DNA from 4 places in the Serpentinimonas sp. SSL01 genome. Region 3 is predicted to be linked to each of the others. Evidence: predicted binding sites of a transcription regulator. Region 3 holds the regulator's gene; each other region holds the start of a gene.
The links. The regulator FNR, encoded in region 3, switches genes on or off when oxygen is low (the NO sensors DNR and NnrR bind a similar motif). The targets are predictions, from matches to a motif close to TTGATNNNNATCAA.

Region 1 (5,580 bases), 1.2 Mb from region 3:
CCGGGGCCGAGCTGGCGATCGTCACCCCAATCGCCGGCACCACGCGCGACGTGCTGCAGCAAAGCATCCAGATCGAGGGCGTGCCGCTGCACGTGATCGACACCGCCGGCCTGCGCGCCAGCAGCGACGAGGTCGAGCGCATCGGCATCGAGCGCGCCTGGGCGCAAATTGCGGCCGCTGATGTGCTGCTGTGGCTGCGCGACGCCAGCCGCGCCGGCCAGCAAGCGTACGACTTGGCCGACGCCGCGCTGGCCGCCGAGCTGGCCGAGCGGCTGCCGGCGCCGGTGGCGCAGCTGCAGGTCTGGAACAAGGCCGATCTGCTTGAGCCGCAAGCCCGGACGGAGTCCAGCGCAGCGCCCCCAACCGGCAGTACCTTGCAGAACGCCAGCGCCAAGACCACAGCGCCCAGCCTGCACCTATCGGCCAAAACCGGATCCGGGCTCGACGCCCTGCGCCAGCGCCTGCTCGAATGCGCCGGCGGCCAAAGCGGGGCCGAGGGCCTCTACAGCGCGCGCGCGCGCCACGTGCAGGCGCTGGCGCAAGTGGGGCTGCATTTGCATGAGGCCGAGCAGCACCTGCAAACGCCCAGCCCCCGCCTCGATTTGCTGGCTGAGGAACTGCGGCTGGCGCAAAACGCCCTGAATCAAATCACCGGCCAGTTCAGCGCCGACGACCTGTTGGGCCAGATTTTTGGCTCGTTTTGCATCGGCAAGTAGGCCTCAGGGCATGTGCGGGGTGGGCACACCCAAATGGTAGCCTTGGGCGTAGTCCATGCCCATGGCGCGCAATGCCTGCCACAAGGGCTCGGACTCGACGAACTCGGCCACCACTTGGATGCCGATGTCTTGGCACAGGTGGGTGAGGTTGCGCACCAACGAGTGGTCGATGCGCGAGTTGAGGATGTTGCTCACAAAGGCGCCGTCGATCTTGACAAAATCAAAGCTCAGCTCGCGCAGATAGTGAAACGAGTTGTAGCCACTGCCAAAATCGTCGAGCGCAAATAAAAACCCCTTTTCACGCAGTGTCGTCAGAAAGCTGCGCGTGTGCGTCATGTCGCCGATGGCATCGCGCTCGAGCAACTCGAACACCAGGGTGCTGGGCGGTATCTGCAGCTCGGCGCACAGCTGCTCGGCGTAGCCGACCACCCCGCGCCCCTGCAGCTCCTGCACCGACAGGTTGATGAACAGTTTGACTGGCGCTTTGCCTGCCAGCATGCGCTGTTTCAAGGCGTGCAGCGCGTGGCCGACCACGGCGCGGTCCAGCTCGCGCCCCATGCCGTATTTTTCGATGGTTTCAATAAAGGCCCCGGCCGAGATGGTCTGGCCATCGGGCTCGTGCAGGCGCGCCAGCGTTTCGTAGGCGTACAACTCGCCGCTGCCGGAATAAATCGGTTGGAAAAACGGCCGCACCCGGTCTTCTTTCAGTGCCAGCCGCAGCTTTTCCACCAGATCGCGCGTCAAGCGGTTGTGGCGCACCTGCGCGCCCACGGCCTGCATGGTGCCGACGCCATCCTTGCCCTGGGCCTTGGCGCGGTACAGGCCCATGTCCACGCCAGCCATCAAATCGGACACGGTGTCGGCATCGTGGGGAAAGGTCACGACCCCGACCGAGGTTGTGACGTGAAAGCCCTTGCCGTCGGGCGCCGTGTAGCTGATGCCCTTGAGCCGTTCGCGCAGTTTTTCTGCCGCCACTTGGGCGCCGGCGGCCCCGGTTTCGGTCAGCATCAGGATGAACTCATCACCGCCCAAGCGCGCGGTCAAGTCGCCCTTGCGGGTCTCGAGCAGCAGGCATTCGGCGATGCGGCGCAGCACCTGGTCGCCGCAAGGGTGGCCCCAAGTGTCGTTGACGTCTTTGAAGTCGTCCAAATCCAGCATCAGGAGCGAGAACTCGTGCCGGTGGCGCGTCGAGCGCCCGACCTCGTAATCGAGCATTTCGCCGAAATAGCGCCGGTTGTGCAAGCCGGTCAGCGGGTCGTGGGTCGAGTAGTACTCCAGCTCCGACAGGGTGCGCCCGAGCGCCTTGCTCGAACCCACCACCATCACCATCACCGCCAGAATCGAGCGGATGATGGCGATCTCCTGTGGCTCGGGGTGGTGGGCGCTGGCATAGGCCACCCCGAGCAGGCCCGCGAGGTTGAGGTTGTGGATTTCGGGCACAGCCACCGTGATCATCTCGACGTCGTCGATCGGTTTTTGTGGCTCCATCGGCTCAATCTCGAACTCCTCGATATCGACGGCACTGTCGGATGGCAAGCGCAATTCGTGCAGCATCTGCCGGGTCAGGCGCTCACGCGCCAACTGCTTGTTCTCGGCGCTCGGGTTGCCCACGTAGTAGAGGTTAAGCGACAGCCCGTGCCCCTCGAAAAAGGCGATGAAGAAAAACTGAAACGGAAAGATGCGCTGGAAACTGCACAAGATGTTTTGCACGAACAGCTTCCACTGGGTCACGTTTTCGTGCGAGAGGATGATCTGCGCCAGCACCGCACTCTGGCGCTCGAGCAGGTCTTTTTGCACCAGGGTCCCGGACAGCTTTTGCGCCGTGTCGTCAAAGCGCAGCAAAATGCTGAGCAAGTCGCTGCGGTTGTCGGCGCCGCGCCTTTGCCGCGCCTGCACCAGCAGCGGCAGCGCCGCCTCGAGGTTGCGGCAGCGTTGCAAGGCCTGCTCGAGCCCGGCCAGCAAGGGGCCCCGGCTGGCCTCTGGCATGTCGATCGGCTCCAGTGCTGCCAAGGTCTGGCGCAGATTGAGCATCACGTCGCTCTGCACCCCAGCGACCATCTGCGAGATCGCGTTGCTCAGGGCTTGGGTGCGCATCTGGCCTTCGAGCAAGGCGGCAAAGCGCTGCAACACATACAACCGCAGCTCCGCAATGCTGGCCGGCTGCGGTGGCGGCGCGGCCGCGTTCACAGCTCGACCTCGGCCAAGATTTCGGGCAACAGATCCATGCCGCATTGCAGTTGCTCGAACCAGTCGAGAAAAGCCGGGACGGCGGCACCGCGATAAATCGGGCCGTGCTGGGGCGCCAGCATATGGATGTCGAGCTGGCGCACGCGCTGCACCCAAGAACGGGCGGCGCGGTTGCCGCACATGTAGCGGCGGTGAAAACCGACGATGTGCGGCAGATGGGCGGCGAAATCATCGACAAAGGGTACGTCGTCGTCGTTGGGCATCATGGCGGCGCCGATGTCACCGCTGAACAAGACCTTGGCCAGCGGGTCATAGACGTTGATCTGGCCTTCGGAGTGCAGAAAATGCGCCGGCACCAGCTCGAGCTCAAAGCCCGGCGCCAGCGTCAGCGACATGCCCGTGTCTGGCACGCCGATGAAGCGCCCCATCTCCTCGATGCCGTAATGCGGCACGAAGCGGGTCCAGATGCGCGAGATGTACACTGGGGCCGTGGTCAATTCGAGCCACGTGGCGATCCCGCCCACGATGTCCGGGTCTTGGTGCGATAGGATGATGGCCTTAATCTGGTTCGGCGCGCCGTAGCGCAGCAGCTCGGTGAGCACGCGCGGCATGACGCCAAAGCCACCCGGGTCCAGCAACGCGCCGGCGTTGCCGTGCTGCACTAGGTATTGGTTCGAGCGCACACCGTCTTCTTGCCCCGGATCGCTCTCGTTGAGCAAAATGAAGCGGTGGTCGTGTTTGTCGTACAGTTCGATGTTGTGCATACGCTACCCAACGGCCTTGTTTTGAACAAAGTGCGGCTTAATCCAGCCAATAGCTGCACAGTATAGCGAGCTGCCACAAGCATTTCCTGCGTTTATTTTCCGCTTTTGACTTATATCAATGCACCGCCCATGACCCACATCCCCGCCCACGCCCGGCCCGCCACCCTAGACCACACCCGCATCGACGACCTGCGCATCGCCGCCGTGCGCCCGCTGATCACGCCGGCGCTGCTGCAAGAGTGGCTGCCGCTGCCCGAAGCCAGCGCGGACTTGGTCGAGCGCAGCCGCGCCGCCATCGCGCGCTTGCTGCATGGTCACGACGACCGGCTGTTGGTGATCGTGGGCCCGTGCTCAATCCACGAGCACGAACAGGCGCTCGAATACGCACGCCTGCTGCTAGCCCAAACGGCGGCGCTGGCGGGCGAGCTGCTGCTGGTGATGCGCGTCTATTTCGAGAAACCGCGCACCACCGTGGGCTGGAAGGGCTACATCAACGATCCGCACCTTGACGGCAGCTTCGCCATCAACGAAGGGCTGGAGCGCGCGCGCCAGTTGCTGCTCGACATCCTGGCGCTCGGGCTGCCAGTGGGCACCGAGTTCCTCGATCTGCTCTCACCGCAGTTCATCAGCGATTTGGTGACTTGGTGCGCGATCGGCGCGCGCACGACCGAGAGCCAGAGCCACCGCCAGCTCGCCAGCGGCCTGAGCTGCCCGGTGGGCTTCAAGAACGGCACCGACGGCGGGGTGCAAGTGGCGGTCGATGCGCTGCAGGCCGCCGCCGCCGCGCACGCCTTCATGGGCATGACCAAGATGGGACTAGCGGCGATCTTCGAGACCCGTGGCAACGCCGACTGCCACATCATTTTGCGCGGCGGCCCCCAGCCCAACTACAGCGCCGCCGACGTGGCCGCTGCCTGCGCGCGCCTGCGCGCCGCCGGCCTGCGCGAGCAACTGATGATCGACTGCTCGCACGCCAACAGCCGCAAACAGCCGCAGCGCCAGCTCGAGGTCGGTGCCGACGTGGCGGCGCAAATCAGCGCCGGCGAGCGGCGCATCATGGGTCTGATGATCGAGAGCCACCTGCACGAAGGGCGGCAAGACATCGTGCCCGGGCAAGCGCTGCGCCACGGCGTCTCGCTCACCGACGCCTGCCTGGGGTTTGAGCACACCGTGCCGCTGCTGCACGAACTGGCCGTCGCCGTGCGCCAGCGCCGCACACGCAGCGGCGGCTGATCACAGGCCTTCCTCAAGGCCGCCCTCTTCCGGGTTTTCATCCGGCCCAGCGGCCTGCGGCTTGGGCACCACGCGGCAGGCCAAACCGGTGTCAAAGCCGCGCCCAAGCAAAAAACGAATCTGGCGCGCACGCTCGGCGGCGTCGCGTGCAGGCTGGCCAAACTTTTTTTGCCACACCTGCTGCGCCCGCTCGGCCTCGGTCGCGGCCAGCACGGCGGTGGCGCGCTCCACCTGCCCCGCATCCACCCCACGCTGGCGCAGCTCGGCGCGGATGCGCGCCACCCCTTGGCGCTCGGCGCGGTTGCGGCTCAAGGCCTCGGCAAAGCGCGCATCGCTCAGCCAACCCTGCGCCTGCAGCTCGTCGAGCAGTACCTCCAGCGCGGCCGGCGCTTGCTCCGCGTCGGCGTAGGGCCGCAATTTGCGCGCCAGCTCGAGGCGGCTGTGCTCGCGCTGCGCCAGCGCACGCAGCGCCCGCGCCTTCAGGGACATCGCCACCACGGGGCCGGCCTTGCAACGCCTGAATCAGACCAACCGATCAGTCGGCCTCGAACGGTACCTCGCCGGTCGGCACCGACTCACGCTCCGGCACCGCCAGCAGCGCGCGAATTTTGTTTTCGATCTCGCGCGCCAGCGCCGGGTTCTCGCGCAAAAACTCGCGCGAGTTCTCGCGCCCTTGGCCG
Region 2 (5,580 bases), 690 kb from region 3:
GCCGCAGGCTGCATGCGGACCAAAGTGAAACCAAAGCCCCACTGGCATACGCTGTGACAGCCCACCACTGGCCCCCTTTGCTCACCGCCCTCCACGCGCCCATGCCTGGGCAGGTTTGAGGCTGCGCGGCTGCGCTCCAGCAGCCGATTGCGCAGCCCCCGCTTGCGCCCGGGATCTCCGGCAATTCCTCCTCGTTCGCTCGCCGCACGCTGGCCGCTGGCCGTGCGCCCCGTTTTGGGGCATGGTGTGTGCAAGCTAGAGGAAATTTTATGAAACGCATGTTGATCAACGCCACGCAAGCCGAAGAGCGGCGCCTGGCCATTGTGGATGGGCAAAAACTGCTCGACTACGAAATTGAAATCGAAGGGCGCGAGCAGCGCAAAGGCAATATTTACAAGGCGGTGGTCACGCGCGTCGAGCCCTCGCTCGAAGCCTGCTTTGTGGACTATGGCGAAGAACGCCAAGGTTTTCTGCCCTTCAAGGAAATTGGGCGCCAATACTTCCAGGGCAACACCGCGCCGGCGCAAGCGCGCATCCAGGACGTGATCAAAGAGGGCCAGGAACTGCTGGTGCAGATCGAAAAAGAGGAGCGCGGCAACAAAGGGGCGGCGCTCACCACCTTCGTTAGCCTCGCCGGGCGCTACGTGGTGCTGATGCCCAACAACCCGCGCGGCGGCGGTGTGAGCCGGCGCATCGAAGGCGACGAACGGGCCGAACTCAAAGCGGTGCTGGACCAACTCGACTACCCGGGCGGCATGAGCATCATCGCGCGCACCGCCGGCATTGGGCGCGAGGCGGGCGAATTGCAATGGGATTTGAACTACCTGCTCAAGCTCTGGAACGCCATCGACGGCGCCGCCAAAGCCGGCAAGGGCGCGTTCCTGATTTACCAAGAATCGAGCCTGGTGATTCGCGCCATCCGCGACTATTTCAACACCCAGATCGGTGAGATCCTGATCGACACCGACGACATCTACGAACAGGCGCACCAGTTCATGAGCCACGTGATGCCCGAGCAGGGGCATCGGGTGAAACGCTACCGCGACGACGCGCCGCTGTTTTCGCGCTTCCAGATCGAGCACCAGATCGAAACAGCCTACAGCCGCACGGTGCAACTGCCCAGCGGCGGCGCGATCGTCATCGACCAGACCGAGGCGCTGGTGGCAGTCGATGTGAACTCGGCCCGCTCCATCAAGGGCGGCGACATCGAGGAAACCGCGCTGCGCACCAACCTCGAAGCCGCCGACGAAGTGGCGCGCCAAGCGCGGCTGCGCGATTTGGGCGGCCTGCTGGTGATCGACTTCATCGACATGGAAGAATCGCGCAACCGGCGCGAAGTGGAAAACCGCCTGCGCGACGCACTGCGCCAAGACCGCGCCCGGGTGCAGTTCAGCGCCATCAGCAAGTTTGGCCTGCTCGAAATGAGCCGCCAGCGCCTGCGCCCCACCTTGGCCGAAGGCGCCTCGATCCCCTGCCCGCGCTGCGGTGGCTCGGGCCACATCCGCGACACCGAGAGCTCGGCGCTGCAGATCCTGCGCGTGATCCAAGAAGAATCGCTCAAAGACGGCACCGCCGCCGTGTTCGTTCAGGTGCCGGTCGAGGTGGCGAGCTTTTTGCTCAACGAAAAGCGCACCGAGATCACCAAGATCGAACTGCGCCAGCGCATCAACGTGCTGCTGGTGCCCAACAAATCGCTCGACACGCCGCACTACAAGCTCGAGCGCCTCAAGCACGACGACCCGCGCCTCGACAAGCTCGACGCCAGCTACCGGCTGGCCGAGGAGATCGACGACGTGGCCACCGTGACCCGGCGCAGCCACGAGCGCGCCAACAAGCAAGAGCCGCTGATCAAGGGCGTGCTGCCCGACGGCCCGGCCCCGCAAGTGGCGGCCAAGGCCAGCCCAGGCGCTGGCGCAACCGGTGCGGCTGCGGTGGTGCCTCAGGCACCCACTGCGACACCAACCACCGCAGCCAGCGCGGGCGCAGCTGCGCACGGCGTGCCGGCCGCCGCCTCGAGCGGCTTCATGACGTGGTTCAAGCGCTTGCTGGGCTTGGCACCGGCACCCGAGGCTGCGCCTGCAGCAGCACCGGCTGCCACGCGCGCCGCAACGGCCGGCCCTGCTGCCACCAAGGCCGAGTCGCCACGCGGTCCACGCGGCGGCAGCGGCCGCGGTCGTGGCGGAGAACGCGGTGAACGCAGCGAGCGCGGGGAGCGTGTTGAACGCAGCAACCGCGCCGAAGGCGCTGCCGAAGCCGGTGCACGCACGGGCGAAGGCCGCCGCGGCGAGCGCAGCGATCGCCCCAGCCGCAACGAAGGGCGTACCGAAGGCCGCATCGAGGGCACAACAGAAGGCCGCACCGAGCGCGGTGGCGCACGCACCGAGGCCGGCGAACGGCCAGAGCGCAGCGAAAGCCGCCGCCCCGGTCGCCCAGAGCGCGGCGAGCGGCCCGAGCGCGAAGGGCGCCCAGAAAACACCAGCACCGAAGCCCAGCTGCCCAGCGCCGCTGGTGATGCAGAAGGCCAAGCCAGCACCAGCGCACCCGCCGACCACGCGCGGCGCGAGCGCAGCCGGGGCGGACGCGGCGAGGGCCGACGCAGCGCCGCCGCAGCCGATGCCAGCGCAGCCTTTGCTGACCCAAGCGACGCCGACACCAGCGCCCAGCCGGCCTTGGCCGATGGCGCTGTAGCCCAAGAAAACGGCTCCAGCCAGCCAGCGGGCGAACGCGAGAACGAGGGCACGGGTGGGCGCCGCCGCAGCCGCGACCGCTTCGGCCGCGACCGGCGCGAACGCGCCGCCAGCACGGAAGGCACCGAGGGCAGCGAGGGCAACGCCGACAGCCCAGAGCGCGCCGCAGCCTTGGCCAGCACAGCAGCCGCCGCAGCCAGTGCCGCCAGCGCAGCCGCCGAGCCCAGCGAGCACGAGGACGCCGCACCGGCACGCTCGTACTTCAACCGAGCCAGCAGCCAGCCCGTGCCTGCCGCACCTGCCTCCAGCCCCACTGCCGCTCTGAACGCAACGGCAAAGGCTGATGCAGCGACGGCGCAGCAGGCCGATGCAGCAAGCAACCAAAGCCAGACCCCGACAGCGGCCACCGTGCCTGCAGCACCAGCCCCGGCTCCGGCCGCAGCCAGCGCCCCCTTCACGCTGCCGCTGCCAGAGCTCGAGGCGCTGGCCGCCCAAGCCGGCCTGCAGTGGGTGCAGTCCGACCCGGCCCGCATCGAGCAGGCCCGCGCCGCCAGCGCCGCTCTGGTGCCGGCGCCACAGCTGCCGCGCCAGCCCAAACCGGTGCAACTGCCCGACGACGGCCCGCTGGTGCTGGTCGAAACCCGCCGCGACCTGCGCCAACTGGTGCTGCCACACGAAGGGTGAGGGTTACCCCCACGCTTGGCGCTTTCTGAACTTAATCCGGCTGCAGGACTCAGGCATTTGATGCGAATCAAGGCCTGAGTCACCCGCTGGCGCTATCCTGTAAAGCTATGAACACCGCCACCCTCGAGCCCACCACCAGCCCAGCAGCAGCCCCCAGCGCCCCAGTGCGCGAGTTTCCGCCCGTGCCCGATCTGCAGTGGTCCGAGGCGCTGCAAACGGGCGACGCGCGCATGGACGCCACGCACCAAGAGATGGTGGACATGCTGGCGCGCCTGCGCGCCCTGCCGCCTGAGCAGCAGCTCGAACCCTACCGCGCACTGCTCGCGCACACCACCGAGCACTTCGCCCAAGAAGACCGCTGGATGCTGGCCAGCGGCTTCACCGCCGACAACTGCCACAGCCTGCAGCACAAAAGCGTGCTCGACACCCTCATCGCCGTCGAAGCGCACTTCCACCAAGGCGACCGCAGCATCATCACCCGCATGGCCGAGGCGCTGGTCGAGTGGCTGCCCCTGCACGCGCAGAGCATGGACGCCGGGCTGGCGCAGCACCTGCAAGCGCTGCAATTCGACACCCAAACCGAAACCCTGCCCGACCCCTCCCGGGTGCGCCCGGCGAGCATGAGCGGTTGCGGCAGCATCAGCTGCAGCTAAGCCCCATGACCGAGCGCAAACCCACCAGCCCCCTGACCGAGGTCCTGATCGCGGTCATCGTGCCGTCGATCATCCTGATGCAGCTCAGCGGCCCCGAAGACCTCGGCCCCGTCAACGCGCTGCTGCTGGCGCTGGCTTTTCCGCTTGGTTGGGGCGCGCGCGACCTGTGGCTGCAAAGCCGCATCAACCCCTTTGCCGTGCTGGGCTTGGTCAGCATCGGGCTCACCGGCGGCATCGGGCTGCTCGAGCTCGACGCCTTTTGGCTGGCCGTGAAAGAGGCCGCCATCCCGGGCCTGATCGGTTTGGTGGTCATCGGCTCCACCTGGACCCGCTACCCGCTCATCCGCACCGTGCTCTACCACCCGCGGCTGATCGATGTCGAGCGCGTGCAGGCGCAGTTGCAGCTGCGCGGTGCCCAAGCCGAATTTGAAGCCCGCCTGCTGCGCGCCACCTGGATGCTGGGCGCCACCTTCTTCTTTTCGGCCACCATGAACTTCATTCTGGCGCGCTGGATCGTGGTCAGCCCGGCCGGCACCACCGCCTTCAACGAAGAGCTCGGGCGCCTTACGCTCCTGAGCTACCCCATGATCGCCATCCCGGCCACGCTGATGATGCTGCTCGTGCTCTACTACATCGGGCGCGCCATCCACCAGCTCACCGGGCTCAAGCTGACCGAGTGCCTGCACACGGCGCAGTAAGCCACCCAAGTAAGCCCTCCAGCGCGACAGCAGCGCCATATTTCACGCCCCAGCAGCCGCTTTTCAATCGCCTAGGGCGGCCTTTGCTGCCCCCGGGCGCTACCATGCGGGATCACTCACAGGAGACCCGCCCATGACCGTCATCACCTGCGTCGAAGACCTGCGCCGCTTGGCCCAAAAGCGCGTGCCACGCATGTTTTACGACTACGCCGACAGCGGCTCGTGGACCGAAAGCACCTACCGCGCCAACGAGGCCGACTTCGTGCCCATCAAGCTGCGCCAGCGCGTGGCGGTCAACATGGAGGGCCGCAGCACCCGCAGCACCCTGATCGGCCAGGAGGTGGCGATGCCGGTCGCGCTCGCCCCCACCGGCCTGACCGGCATGCAGCACGCCGACGGCGAAATCCTCGCCGCCCGCGCCGCGCGCGCCTTCGGCGTGCCGTTCACGCTCTCGACCATGAGCATCTGCTCGATCGAAGACGTGGCCGAGCACGCCGGGCCTGGTTTCTGGTTTCAGCTCTACGTGATGCGCGACCGCGACTTCATCGAGCGCCTGATCGACCGCGCCAAGGCCGCCGGCTGCTCGGCGCTGGTGCTCACGCTGGATTTGCAAATTCTGGGCCAGCGCCACAAAGACCTCAAAAACGGCCTCTCGGCCCCGCCCAAACCCACCGTGGCCAGCGTGCTCGACCTGCTCAGCAAACCGCGCTGGTGTCTGGGCATGGCGGGCACCAAACGGCGCCAATTTGGCAACATCGTCGGCCACGTCAAGGGCGTGAGCGATATGTCGCAGCTCAGCGCCTGGACGGCGCAGCAGTTTGACCCCGGCCTGAGCTGGGCCGACGTCGAGTGGGTGAA
Region 3 (5,580 bases):
CTTTGTAGCCGCGCTTGACGCCTTTCCAGCGCGGGTTTTGCGCCCAGTCGAGCTCCAGCGCTTCGATCTGCTGCTGGCGGCTGAGTTGTTTGTTGATGGCAGAGGACATGCTTCACTCCTGAAGGTTAAAAAAACGGTGGGGCTGCGGCAACGGCCTAGGGGCCAATGCGCCGCGCCGTTGCCTGTAGTGTAAGACCGCAGCGGGGTCAGCCGTGAATCTTATGTCTTATACAAGACAAAAAAATAGCCATTTAAAAACAATGTACTACCGGCCGTATTTTGCATTAAGAAACGACTTTTCTTATTGAGAAAAATTTATTGCAGCGCAGCAACGTGACATTTTGCATTATGAAACTATGCAGTCGGTATGCAAAAACGCCACTGGCTCGTCGCACCACAAACCCGTGGGGTGCGCGATGCCCATCCACAGCGCCGCGCTCGAGACCAGCACCAGCGCCAGACCCGCCAGCCGGATGCCCCAGCCGCCGCTGCGCGCGTCTTTGAGCTTGAGCAGCAGCCACGGCGCTGCCGTGAGCGAGACCATGGTGCCCAGCGCAAAAGCGGCCATGATGGCGGCGCCGTTGACCACGCTGGCCGACAGCGAGGCCACCAGCAGCGCCGAATACAACAGCCCGCAGGGCATGAGCGCCCAGCCCACGCCCAGCACCGCCGGCGCTTTGGGGCCGAGCCGGTTCATGAGCGGGCGCGCACGCCGCCACACCCCTTGGGCCCAGCCCTCGATGAAGGCCGGCTGGCGCGCCTGCAACAGCAGCACCAGCCCCAGCAGCAGCGCCGCCACGTGCATCAGCGTCCAGAGCGGGCGGATGATGGCGGTGTGCTGCCCCATCCAAGCCAAGCCCTGCACGGTGCCAGCGGCCAGCGCGCCCAGCAGCGCGTAGCCTATCAGGCGGCTGAACTGGAAGGTGAGCAAAGCGCGAACGCGCCGCGGCTCGCCGGCGTGGGCAATGCCGGCGCAGGCCGCGCCGCACATGGCGATGCAGTGCGGGCCGCCCACCAGCCCCATCACCAGTGCCGAAAGCAGCATCGATTCAAACATGGGCCGACTCTAGCAGCTTGGCAGCGGCGTTGCAGCGATCAAATGATTTTGGAGAAGCGTGCCCGGTCGCGGTCTTGCTGCAGGTGCTTGTCGAACTGCATGGCGATGGCGCGCACCAAGTACCAGCCGGTGTCGCTGACTTCTATGCTGCCCGCGCTCAGGCGCAGCAAACCCATCGCTTCGAACTCGCGCAAGCGCTCCAGCTCGGGTTCAAAATAGCTTTTGAACTCGATCAGGTGCGCCAGACCGACAGCCTCGAAATCCACCCGCCCCTGACACATCAGCGCCATGATCACGGCGCGACGCAGCAGGTCGTCGCGGCTCAGCGCCAGCCCACGCACGATCGGCAGCCGCCCTTGGTCGAGGTGGTCGTAGTACTCTTCGAGCGTCTTGGCGTTCTGGCTGTAGGTGGCCCCGATGCGGCCGATGGCCGAGACCCCGAGGGCGATCAAATCGCAGTCGGGCTGCGTGCTGTAACCCTGAAAATTGCGGTGCAGCCGCCCCTGGCGCTTGGCCACCGCCAAGGCATCGGTGGGCAGCGCGAAGTGGTCCATGCCCACATAGACGTAACCCGCTTGGTTGAAGATCTCGAGCGAGATCGAGAGCATGGCCAACTTGTCGGCTGCCGGTGGCAGTTCGGCGGCCACGATGCGCCGCTGCGGCTTGAAGCGTGCCGGCAAATGCGCGTAGGCGTAGAGCGCAATGCGGTCTGGGCGCAGCTCGCGCACGCGCTCCAGCGTGTGGCGAAACGACTCGGGCGTTTGCTGCGGCAGGCCGTAGATCAGATCGACGTTGACGGATTCGAAGCCGATGCGCCGCGACGCCGCCACCAAGTCGAACACCTGCTCGGCGGGCTGGATGCGGTGCACGGCCTTTTGCACCGTGGGGTCAAAATCCTGCACGCCAAAACTCAGGCGGTTGAAACCCAGGCGGTGCAGGTGCTCCAGCCGCGCAGGGGTCACGGTGCGCGGATCGACCTCGATCGAATACTCGCCCCCCGGCACCAGCTTGAAGTGGCGCTGCACCATCGCCACCAGATCGCTGAGCTCCTCGTCCGACATGAAGGTCGGGGTGCCGCCGCCGAGGTGCATCTGCGACACGCTGTGGCCCGAGCCCAGATGGCGGCACTGCAACTCGAGCTCGCGCGTGAGGTAGCGCAGGTACTCGGCCGACTTGCTGTGGTGCTTGGTGATGACCTTGTTGCACGCGCAGTAGTAGCACAGCGAATCGCAAAACGGGATGTGGACATAGATCGACAGTGGCAAGGCCAGCGAGCCGGCATGGCGCTGGCGCAAAGCCTGCACATAGTCTTGCTCGCCAAAGGCTTCGACGAAGCGGTCGGCGGTCGGGTATGAGGTGTAACGGGGGCCGGGCACGTCAAAACGCCGCAGCAACCCCTCGTCGATGACAGGTTTCACTAAAATTTCTCCTGGTGCGAGAATATGCACCGAACATCCCCCCTCACCCTTGACCTGAGTCAAGTCGAGCCCATTTTTTGTTTTCTTTGACGCGCGCCCCACACGGCAGCACATGGGTTAAGCTTCGCGCACTATTTGGCCGCGCTTACATGGATATTCAGAGCATCAAAGTCGCCTGTTCAGGCTGCAATCTGCGCGAGTTGTGCTTGCCTATGGGGCTCAAACCGCAAGAGCTGGAGCATCTCGATCAGATCATATCGAATCGGCGCCGCATCAAACGCGGAGCGTCCCTGTTCAGCGCGGGCGAAGCCTTCACCGCACTGTACGCGGTGCGCTCGGGTTTTTTCAAGACCTGCATCACCAGCGCCGACGGGCGCGACCAAGTCACCGGTTTTCAGATGATGGGCGAGATCATCGGCATGGACGGCATCGTGCACGACCAGCACGCCTGCGACGCGATCGCGCTCGAAGACGCCGAGGTCTGTGTGCTGCCCTTTGACCGCATCGAGCAACTGTCGCGCGAGTTCAGCGCCTTGCAGCACCATGTGCACAAGATCATGAGCCGCGAGATCGTGCGCGACCAGGGCGTGATGCTGCTGCTGGGCACCATGCGCGCCGAGGAGCGGCTGGCGGCCTTTTTGCTCAATTTGGTGCAGCGGCTGCACGCGCGCGGGTTTTCGCAGTCTGAACTGGTGCTGCGCATGACGCGCGAAGAGATCGGCAGCTACCTGGGCATGAAGCTCGAGACCGTGAGCCGCACCTTTTCGCGCTTCATGGAAGACGGCATCATCGACGTGCGCCAGCGCTACGTGCTGATCAAAGACACGCAGGCGCTGGAGCGGCTGGTGAACCCGCCGATGCGCAACTAGGGGCCTAGGCTCTGCTCGTGTGCCACGAGGCGCCGCTTTGCAGGGCACCCTACTGCCGTGGCGGCGGGACCTCGGGGCTGGCAGCGTGGTTGCGCGCTTCGCGTGCCGGGCGCAGGCTAGCCAAGTAGGTGGCGCGCTGTTCGGGCGTCATCATCTGCAAACGGCGTTGATCAGCTGGCACCATGGGCGCATTGCGGTCCAGCACCGGGTCGCGGTTTTTGACGGCGGTGACGACCAAGGCGAGCGACAGCGCAATCGATGCAGCCGGCAGACCAAACACCAACCACGTGTAAGGCTCACGGTACCAAGGGGCAGGCTTGGTCGGGGCTGGGGCGGCTTGGGCAGTGCTCATGGTATTTGAGTGTAGGTCTGGAGGCTAAAAGGTCAGGCGCAGGCACAAAAAACCTGTGTGGCTGCAACGGTGTTCATTGACGCGGCATCATAAAGACCGAGTCTTGGCGCACCGTCATGGGTTCGGCACCCAAAGATTGCACCTCGAAGTGGATCGGGTGCATGCCCGGCGCGCTGCTGCCCGGCGGCACACGAACCGTCACCGCCAGCGCCCGCGCACCCGTAGGCGCGAGGGAGAATTCGGTCTCGGAGATCACTTGCAAACCCGGCAAACCGTGCACCACCAGACGCAAGGGTTGCTCTTGCTCGGTGGCGTTGAGCATGCGCAGCGTGTAAACGTTTTCCACGTAGCCTTGTTGCACCACACGCGACAAAATGGTCGAGTCGCGGATGACGTCGAGCTTGAGCGGTGTGCGCAGGTACAAACTGGTGAACAGCGCCACGGTGATGAGCAGCAAAATGGCACCGTAGGCCAAGATCCGCGGCCGCAGCACGCGGCGCCACATCTGGGCCGAGGTCCAGCCCTGCTCGAGCCCGTTTTGCGTGGTGAAGCGCACCAGCCCTTTGGGGTAGCCGACCTTGTCCATGACCTGATCGCAGACGTCGGCGCAAGAACCGCAGCCTATGCACTCGTACTGCAAACCCTTGCGGATGTCGATGCCGGTGGGGCAGACTTGGACGCAGAGCGAACAATCGACGCACGAGCCCAATTTGAGCAGCGACAGATCGGCTTGGCGCGAACGGCGGCCACGTGGCTCGCCGCGCTGCGCATCGTAGGTCACGATCAGGGTGTCGCGGTCGAACATCGCGCTCTGGAAACGCGCGTAGGGGCACATGTGCTTGCACACCAGTTCGCGCATGTAGCCGGCGTTGCCGTAGGTGGCAAAGCCATAAAACAAAATCCAGAAGCTTTGCCAAGGCCCGAGCTCGGCCTGCCAGACCGCCAGCCAGAGCTGTTCGATGGGGGTGAAGTAACCCACAAAAGTGAAGCCGGTCCACAAGCCAAAGGCGATCCAGAGCACTTGCTTGAGGGTTTTTTTGCCGTATTTCTCGAGCGTATGGCCGGATTGATCGAGCCGCATGCGGGCCGTGCGGTCGCCTTCGACCAGCTTTTCCATCCACAGATAAATTTCGGTGTAAACCGTCTGCGGGCAAGCAAAACCGCACCACAGGCGTCCGGCCACGGCCGTAAACAAAAACAAGGCAAGCGCCGAGATCACCAACAACCCAGTGAGGTAGATCAGGTCGTGCGGGTAGAGGATGAGGTTGAAGAGGTAGAAGCGCCGTTCTTCGAGGTCAAACAAAACAGCCTGCCGGTTGTTCCATTGCAACCAGGGCAGACCATAAAAGACGATCTGGGTCAGCCAGACCGTGGCCCAACGCCAGTTGGTAAAGACCCCCGCGACGGAGCGCGGATAGATCTTCTGCCGGTCGGCGTAGAACGTAATTTCGATTTCTTCGGGGCCAGCGGCGGGTTGAGCACCGCTGGCTGGGGGTCGGGTATCAGACAAAGCCAAAACTTCTCAAAGTTAGTTTTGCACCGGGTTGGACTTGGCCCACACATAGGCGGTCAGGACGTGGATCTGCTGCTCGGACAGCAACACGTTTTGCGGCGGCATGACGTTTATGATACCTTCATTGATGCTGCGCACCACGGCATCGACCCCAAAACCATGCAGCCAGATGTCGTCGGTCAGGTTGGGGGCACCGATCAGATAGTTGCCCTTGCCTTCGGCGCCGTGGCAGGCGATGCAGGTGGCAAAGTTGGCCTTGCCGGCGGCTGCCCGCACGCTGTCGTGCGGCGCGCCCGAGAGGCTCAACACGTAGTGCGCCACGTTGAGCACGTCTTCGGGCGAACCCACGGCTTCGGCCAAGGGCGGCATGA
Region 4 (5,580 bases), 320 kb from region 3:
GGCAAGGCGCAGCGCTACGTGGCTGATGTCAAGGCCGAGGTCAACCGCTCGATGGACCTCGAAGAGCTGAAAAAAATGAAAGAATCGGTCGAGGGTGCGGCGCGCGAGGTGCAATCCGGCGTCGGCAGCTTCGAGAAAGATTGGATGGAGGCCACGGCGGGGCTCGAGGGCTCCGGTGCGCCTGAAGCATCCGAGACCACGCCGCGCATCGACCCCCACACCGCTTACTCGCTCGGGCACTCGGTCTATCCGCCGTTTTCGCGCCCCAAAAAGAGCTTCAGGTTGCGCCAGCAAGCGGTGCCCAAGTGGTACAAGGCGCGCACCGGCCAGCGCAGCTTCGTGCAGTCGGGCGCGGCGCGGGTGGCGCGCCACCGGCCCAAAACCTACCCAGTCGCCTCCAGCGCCATGACGCCCTCGCGTTGATCCCACTCGAGCACCCCATGGCAGACCCCACACCCAAGGCCGATGAGCTCGCCGGCACCGAACAACCCTTCGTGCAGCACCTGGTCGAGTTGCGCGACCGCATCCTCTACGGCTTGGCCGGCGTGGTGCTGTGTGCCATCGGGCTGGCGATCTGGCCCGGACCGGGTGGCTTGATCGACTTCATCGCCGTTCCCATCCGCAACCACATGCCGCCCGACGCCAAGCTGATCGCCGTCGGCGTCTTCAGCCCGTTCTTTGTGCCGCTCAAGGTGTTGTTGATGTCGGCCATGATCGTCGCCTTGCCTTGGCTCATGTACCAGATGTGGGCCTTTGTGGCTCCGGGTTTGTACAGCCACGAAAAGCGCTTTGCCCTGCCGCTGATCTTCATCGGCAGCATGCTGGCCTACGTGGGCATCGCGTTCGTGCAGTTTTTTGTGCTCGACCAGATGTTCTTTTTCATCCAGGGCTTCACCCCGGACAGCGTCGCCGCCACGCCCGACATCGCCTCCTACGTGCAGGCGATTTTGTCGCTCTACTTGGCCTTTGGGCTGGCGTTTCAGGTGCCGGTGGTGGTCATGCTGCTGGTGCGCTTCAACCTCGCGACCATTCAGCAGCTCAAGGATTTTCGCGGCTATTTCATCGTCTTGGCCTTTGTCATCGCTGCCATCGTCACACCGCCCGATGTGATTTCGCAACTGGCGCTAGCGATACCGATGTGTCTGCTGTATCAGGTGGGCATTTGGGCGTCGCACTGGTTCAGCAAGTTCAGTCGGGCGCCCGAAGAACCCGAGGCGGCGGACAAAACTTGAACCAAGCGAGCGGTACTTAGAGCGCCGCAGCTAGCGCGCATTGTCCGGTGCATTCGAAGCGGGCGGTGGAGGGCGCCGCCCCGGCGTCACTTGCAGTGCCAAGCGCTCGCCCCGTCGCTCAATTTCCAACTGCGCTGGCTGCCCCGGGGGCAAAGCCGCCACAGCCGCCAGCAAAGCCGCGACATCCGGCACCGGTTGCCCGGCCACGCTCAACACCACATCGCCGGGCCGCACTCCAGCTTGCGCCGCCGGGGCGTCGCGCAGCACGCCGATGATGATCACGCCGCGCTCCTGTCGCAGACCAAAATGCTGTGCCAAGTCCGGGGTGATGGCTTGCGGTTCGACCCCGATCCAGCCGCGCGTCACCGCGCCGTCGCGCACGATCTCCTTGAGCACATCGCGCGCGGTGGAGGTGGGAATGGCAAAACCGATGCCCATGAACCCGCCCGAGCGCGTGAAGATGGCGGTGTTGATGCCGATCAGGTGGCCTTGCACATCGACCAGCGCGCCGCCCGAGTTGCCGGGGTTGATGGCGGCGTCGGTCTGGATGAAATCCTCGAAGATGTTGATGCCCAGTTGCGTGCGCCCCAAGGCGCTGACGATGCCACTGGTGACCGTCTGCCCGACGCCAAAGGGGTTGCCGATCGCCAGCACCGCATCGCCCACGCGCAGCGCGTTGGAGTCGCCCAGCACCGCCACCGGCAACTCGGGCAGATCGATCTGCAGCACCGCGAGGTCGGTGTCGGGGTCGGTGCCCACCACCCGCGCAAAGGCTTGGCGGCCATCGCTGAGCTGGATTTCGATTTCCTCGGCCCCGTCGATCACGTGGTGGTTGGTGAGCACGTGGCCGGCGCTGCTCACGATCACGCCAGAGCCCAGCCCGGTTTGGGGCGAGCGCGGCGCCTGTTCGCCAAAAAAGAAGCGAAACCACGGGTCGTCGGCGTGCGGGTGGCGCTGTGGGGCCTGACGGGCGCTGATGCTCACCACCGCCGGCGCCGCCAGTTGGGCCGCAGCGCTCAGGCTGGCAGCGGCCACCGCTTCGCTGCGGGCCGCGCCGGGGGCGGCTTCGAGCAGCGGCACGGTGCGTAGCTGCGCCTGGCCCTGCAACCACTGCGGCTGCAAGGTGGCCACCACGAACCAAGCCGCCAGCAGCACGGTCACGGTTTGGGAAAACAACAGCCAGGTTTGTTTCATATTGGAATCGGTTTGTCTTTTGCGTACAGTTTGACCTGCGTCAAGGCGCCGGCGATCGAGCTGGCTTCCAATCGAAGCTGTCTGTTAATCCCGCATGAAAGGAGGGGTCATGGAGGCTTGGAATGAACTGTTCTCTACCACCTACGGTTTGCTTAGCATCGTCACCATCGTCGGTGTGATCGTCATGGCGGCGTGGTTTTACCGCTATTTTGTCACCAAGATGGACGAGTCGGAGCGCGAAGAAAAGCAGCGCCAAAAACAAAGCCCGCTGGGCCGCCCGTCTGGGCAGTCTTAAGCCCGTGCGCGGCTGGTGCGACAATCGGGCACCTTGTGTGTCCGGACGGGTTGCGCCATGCTTACATCTTTAGCTCCCAGCGCTTGCGCTGCACCGGCCGTCGAGCGCAGCGTGTTGCTGCAGCGCCTCGACGCCACGCTGCAACCCGAGCGCTTTCAAGACTACGGCCCCAACGGCTTGCAGGTCGAGGGTCGGGCGCAGGTGCGGCACTTGGTCAGCGGCGTCACGGCCAGCCGCGAATTGATCGAGCGCGCCATTGCGACCGGGGCCGACGCCATTCTGGTGCATCACGGCCTGTTTTGGCGCGGCCAAAGCGCCTGCGTCACCGGCTGGATGAAGCAGCGGCTGGCGCTGCTGCTGGCGCACGACGTGAGCCTGCTGGCCTACCACCTGCCGCTCGACGCCCACCCCAGCTTGGGCAACAACGCCCAGTTGGCGCAGCGCTTGGGCTTTAGCCCCCTGGCCGACGGCTGGGGCCGCTTTGGCGAACAAGATCTGGGCTTTGTGGGCCACACCGATTGCCCCGACGCCCTTTCCTTGGCGGCACACGTGCAGCAGCAACTGGGGCGGCCCGTGACGCTCATCGACGCCGCCCCCGGTCGCCCCTTGCGCCGCATTGCGTGGTGCAGCGGCGGGGCGCAAAGTTATTTCGAGGCGGCCATCGCTGCCGGGGCCGATGCCTTTATCACCGGCGAACTGTCCGAGCCGCAAACCCACCTGGCGCGCGAGTGCGGGGTGGCCTATCTGGCATGCGGCCACCACGCCACCGAGCGTTACGGCGCCCCGGCGCTGGGGGCGGCCGTGGCGGCCGAGCTGGGCCTGACGCACCAGTTCATCGACATCGACAACCCGGCATGAACGCGCCGCGCCCCATCGCCATAAGCATGGGCGACCCGGCCGGTGTGGGGCCGGAGCTGATCGCTCAGGTGTTTCGTTTGCAGCCTAGCTGGTCCAGCCGCTGCGTGGTGGTGGCCGATTTGGCCGTGATGCGCCGCGCCGTGGCCCTCAGCGGTGGCTTGTTGCCGCTGGCCGTGCTGGAGCACTGGCAGCAGGCGGCCGATCTGCCACCGCGCTGTGTGCCGCTGCTGCCGCTGCCGGCCATGGCCGAACTGCCGCCACTGGGGCAAGTGAGCGCTGCGGCTGGGCGCGCTGCGGCCAGAGCCGTCGAAGTGGCTACGGCGGCGGTGTTGCGTGGCGAGGCGGCGGCGCTGGTGACCGCCCCCATCCACAAAGGGGCGTGGCACGCCGCCGGCATCCACCACCCCGGCCACACCGAGATGCTGCAGGCGCTGGCGGCGGCGCACGTGGGCTGCACCGTGGCGCAGTTGCCGGTGCGCATGATGCTCTCCAACGCCGAGCTGCACACCGTGCTGGTGAGCGTGCACCTGCCCTTGCGCGCCGCCATTGACGCCGTGACCCACGCGCAGGTGTTGCAAACCCTGCAGCTCACGCACCGGCATTTTGCTCAAGTGCTCGGGCGCTCGCAGTGCCGCATCGCGGTGGCGGGCCTGAACCCACACGCGGGCGAGGGCGGGCTGTTTGGGCGCGAAGAGATCGAGCACATCGCGCCGGCCATCGCGGCCGCGCAGGCGGAGGGCATTGACGCCCAAGGCCCCTTTGCCCCCGACACCGTGTACATGCGCGCACGCCGTGGCGAGTTCGACGTGGTGCTGGCCATGTACCACGACCAAGGGCTGATCCCGGTCAAGTACCTGGGGCTGGAGCAGGGCATCAACACCACCTTGGGCTTGCCTTTTTTGCGCACCAGCCCAGACCACGGCACCGCCTTCGATTTGGCCGGCAATGGGAACGCCGACCCGTCCAGCCTGCTGGCCGCGCTGCGCGCCGCGCTGGCGCACCCAGACTGCCTCCCGTAGGCGGGTCCGTGCCATAGGCGGTCGGTCACCTAGTGCTGCCAAGGGTCTTGGGTGTGGGCTGGTTTCAATCCCTTACAATCCGGTGTGTTTTGGGGCGTTGAAGCGGCTGCGCTGGTTTTTCGCCCCGACTCCCGAGTCCTCACGTCACAGAAAGATTCCCATGAGCGAAGCCGCCGTAGACAACGGTCGCCGTGTTTGGCTGATTTCCACCTGCGCCATGGGCGGCGTGGGGGCAGCTGCGGTCGCCGTCCCCTTCGTCAGTTCCTTTCAACCCTCTGCGCGTGCGCGCGCCGCCGGGGCCTCGGTTGAGGTGGATATTTCCCGCTTGGCCCCGGGCGAAAAAATGGTGGTCGAGTGGCGTGGGCGCCCGGTTTGGGTGCTGCACCGCACGCCCGAAATGATCGCCTCGCTTGAGGTCGTCGAGCCGCGTCTGGCCGACCCCGAATCCGAGCGCCGCGTCTTCCCCACGCCCGAATACGCACTCAACCGGCACCGCTCGATCAAGCCCGAGTTTCTGGTGGCTGTCGGCGTGTGCACACACTTCGGCTGTTCGCCCACCTCGCGTTTTGCCACGGGCGACCAACCCGGGTTGCCGGCCGATTGGCCGGGCGGTTTTTTCTGCCCCTGCCACGGCTCGGCCTTTGATCTGTCGGGGCGCGTCTTTGCCAACATGCCGGCGCCCGACAACCTCGAAATCCCGCCCCACATGTACCTGAGCGACACCATGATTTTGGTGGGCGAAGACCAACAAGCCTGAAGGCGCGCACAAGGAAGATCATGGCTGCCGAATACAAAGAAATCTCCCCCAACGCCCCAGCGGGCGAGCAGTTGCTCAACTGGATCGACAACCGCTTTCCGCTGACCAAACTCTACAAAGAGCACCTGTCGGAATACTACGCGCCCAAAAACCTCAATTTTTGGTACTTTTTTGGCTCGCTGGCGCTGCTGGTGCTGGTGATCCAGATCATCTCGGGCATCTTTT

Region 1: a site for FNR is predicted at 3,773-3,786, ahead of ACVMK0_RS11730 (oxygen-binding di-iron domain-containing protein). Genes of this name have one in related genera too.
Region 2: a site for FNR is predicted at 3,429-3,442, ahead of ACVMK0_RS02845 (bacteriohemerythrin). Genes of this name have one in related genera too.
Region 4: a site for FNR is predicted at 2,457-2,470, ahead of ACVMK0_RS07630 (DUF3149 domain-containing protein). Genes of this name have one in related genera too.

Annotation. Positions count from the first base shown of each region.
Region 1 covers NZ_CM150487.1:2,503,027-2,508,606, reverse strand. The annotation lists gene mnmE (tRNA uridine-5-carboxymethylaminomethyl(34) synthesis GTPase MnmE) at 1-716, shown strand, start outside; gene ACVMK0_RS11735 (putative bifunctional diguanylate cyclase/phosphodiesterase) at 720-2,903, opposite strand; gene ACVMK0_RS11730 (oxygen-binding di-iron domain-containing protein) at 2,900-3,667, opposite strand; gene ACVMK0_RS11725 (3-deoxy-7-phosphoheptulonate synthase) at 3,797-4,900, shown strand; gene recX (recombination regulator RecX) at 4,901-5,389, opposite strand; gene recA (recombinase RecA) at 5,436-5,580, opposite strand, start outside.
Region 2 covers NZ_CM150487.1:599,574-605,153, reverse strand. The annotation lists gene ACVMK0_RS02850 (Rne/Rng family ribonuclease) at 270-3,371, shown strand; gene ACVMK0_RS02845 (bacteriohemerythrin) at 3,479-4,024, shown strand; gene ACVMK0_RS02840 (VC0807 family protein) at 4,030-4,722, shown strand; gene ACVMK0_RS02835 (alpha-hydroxy acid oxidase) at 4,856-5,580, shown strand, end outside.
Region 3 covers NZ_CM150487.1:1,286,319-1,291,898, forward strand. The annotation lists gene aceA (isocitrate lyase) at 1-109, opposite strand, end outside; gene ACVMK0_RS06105 (sulfite exporter TauE/SafE family protein) at 347-1,057, opposite strand; gene hemN (oxygen-independent coproporphyrinogen III oxidase) at 1,096-2,475, opposite strand; gene fnr (fumarate/nitrate reduction transcriptional regulator Fnr) at 2,625-3,344, shown strand; gene ACVMK0_RS06120 (hypothetical protein) at 3,394-3,696, opposite strand; gene ccoG (cytochrome c oxidase accessory protein CcoG) at 3,770-5,206, opposite strand; gene ccoP (cytochrome-c oxidase, cbb3-type subunit III) at 5,225-5,580, opposite strand, start outside.
Region 4 covers NZ_CM150487.1:1,609,016-1,614,595, reverse strand. The annotation lists gene tatB (Sec-independent protein translocase protein TatB) at 1-423, shown strand, start outside; gene tatC (twin-arginine translocase subunit TatC) at 441-1,232, shown strand; gene ACVMK0_RS07635 (S1C family serine protease) at 1,263-2,426, opposite strand; gene ACVMK0_RS07630 (DUF3149 domain-containing protein) at 2,536-2,721, shown strand; gene ACVMK0_RS07625 (Nif3-like dinuclear metal center hexameric protein) at 2,779-3,579, shown strand; gene pdxA (4-hydroxythreonine-4-phosphate dehydrogenase PdxA) at 3,576-4,598, shown strand; gene petA (ubiquinol-cytochrome c reductase iron-sulfur subunit) at 4,759-5,355, shown strand; gene ACVMK0_RS07610 (cytochrome b) at 5,376-5,580, shown strand, end outside.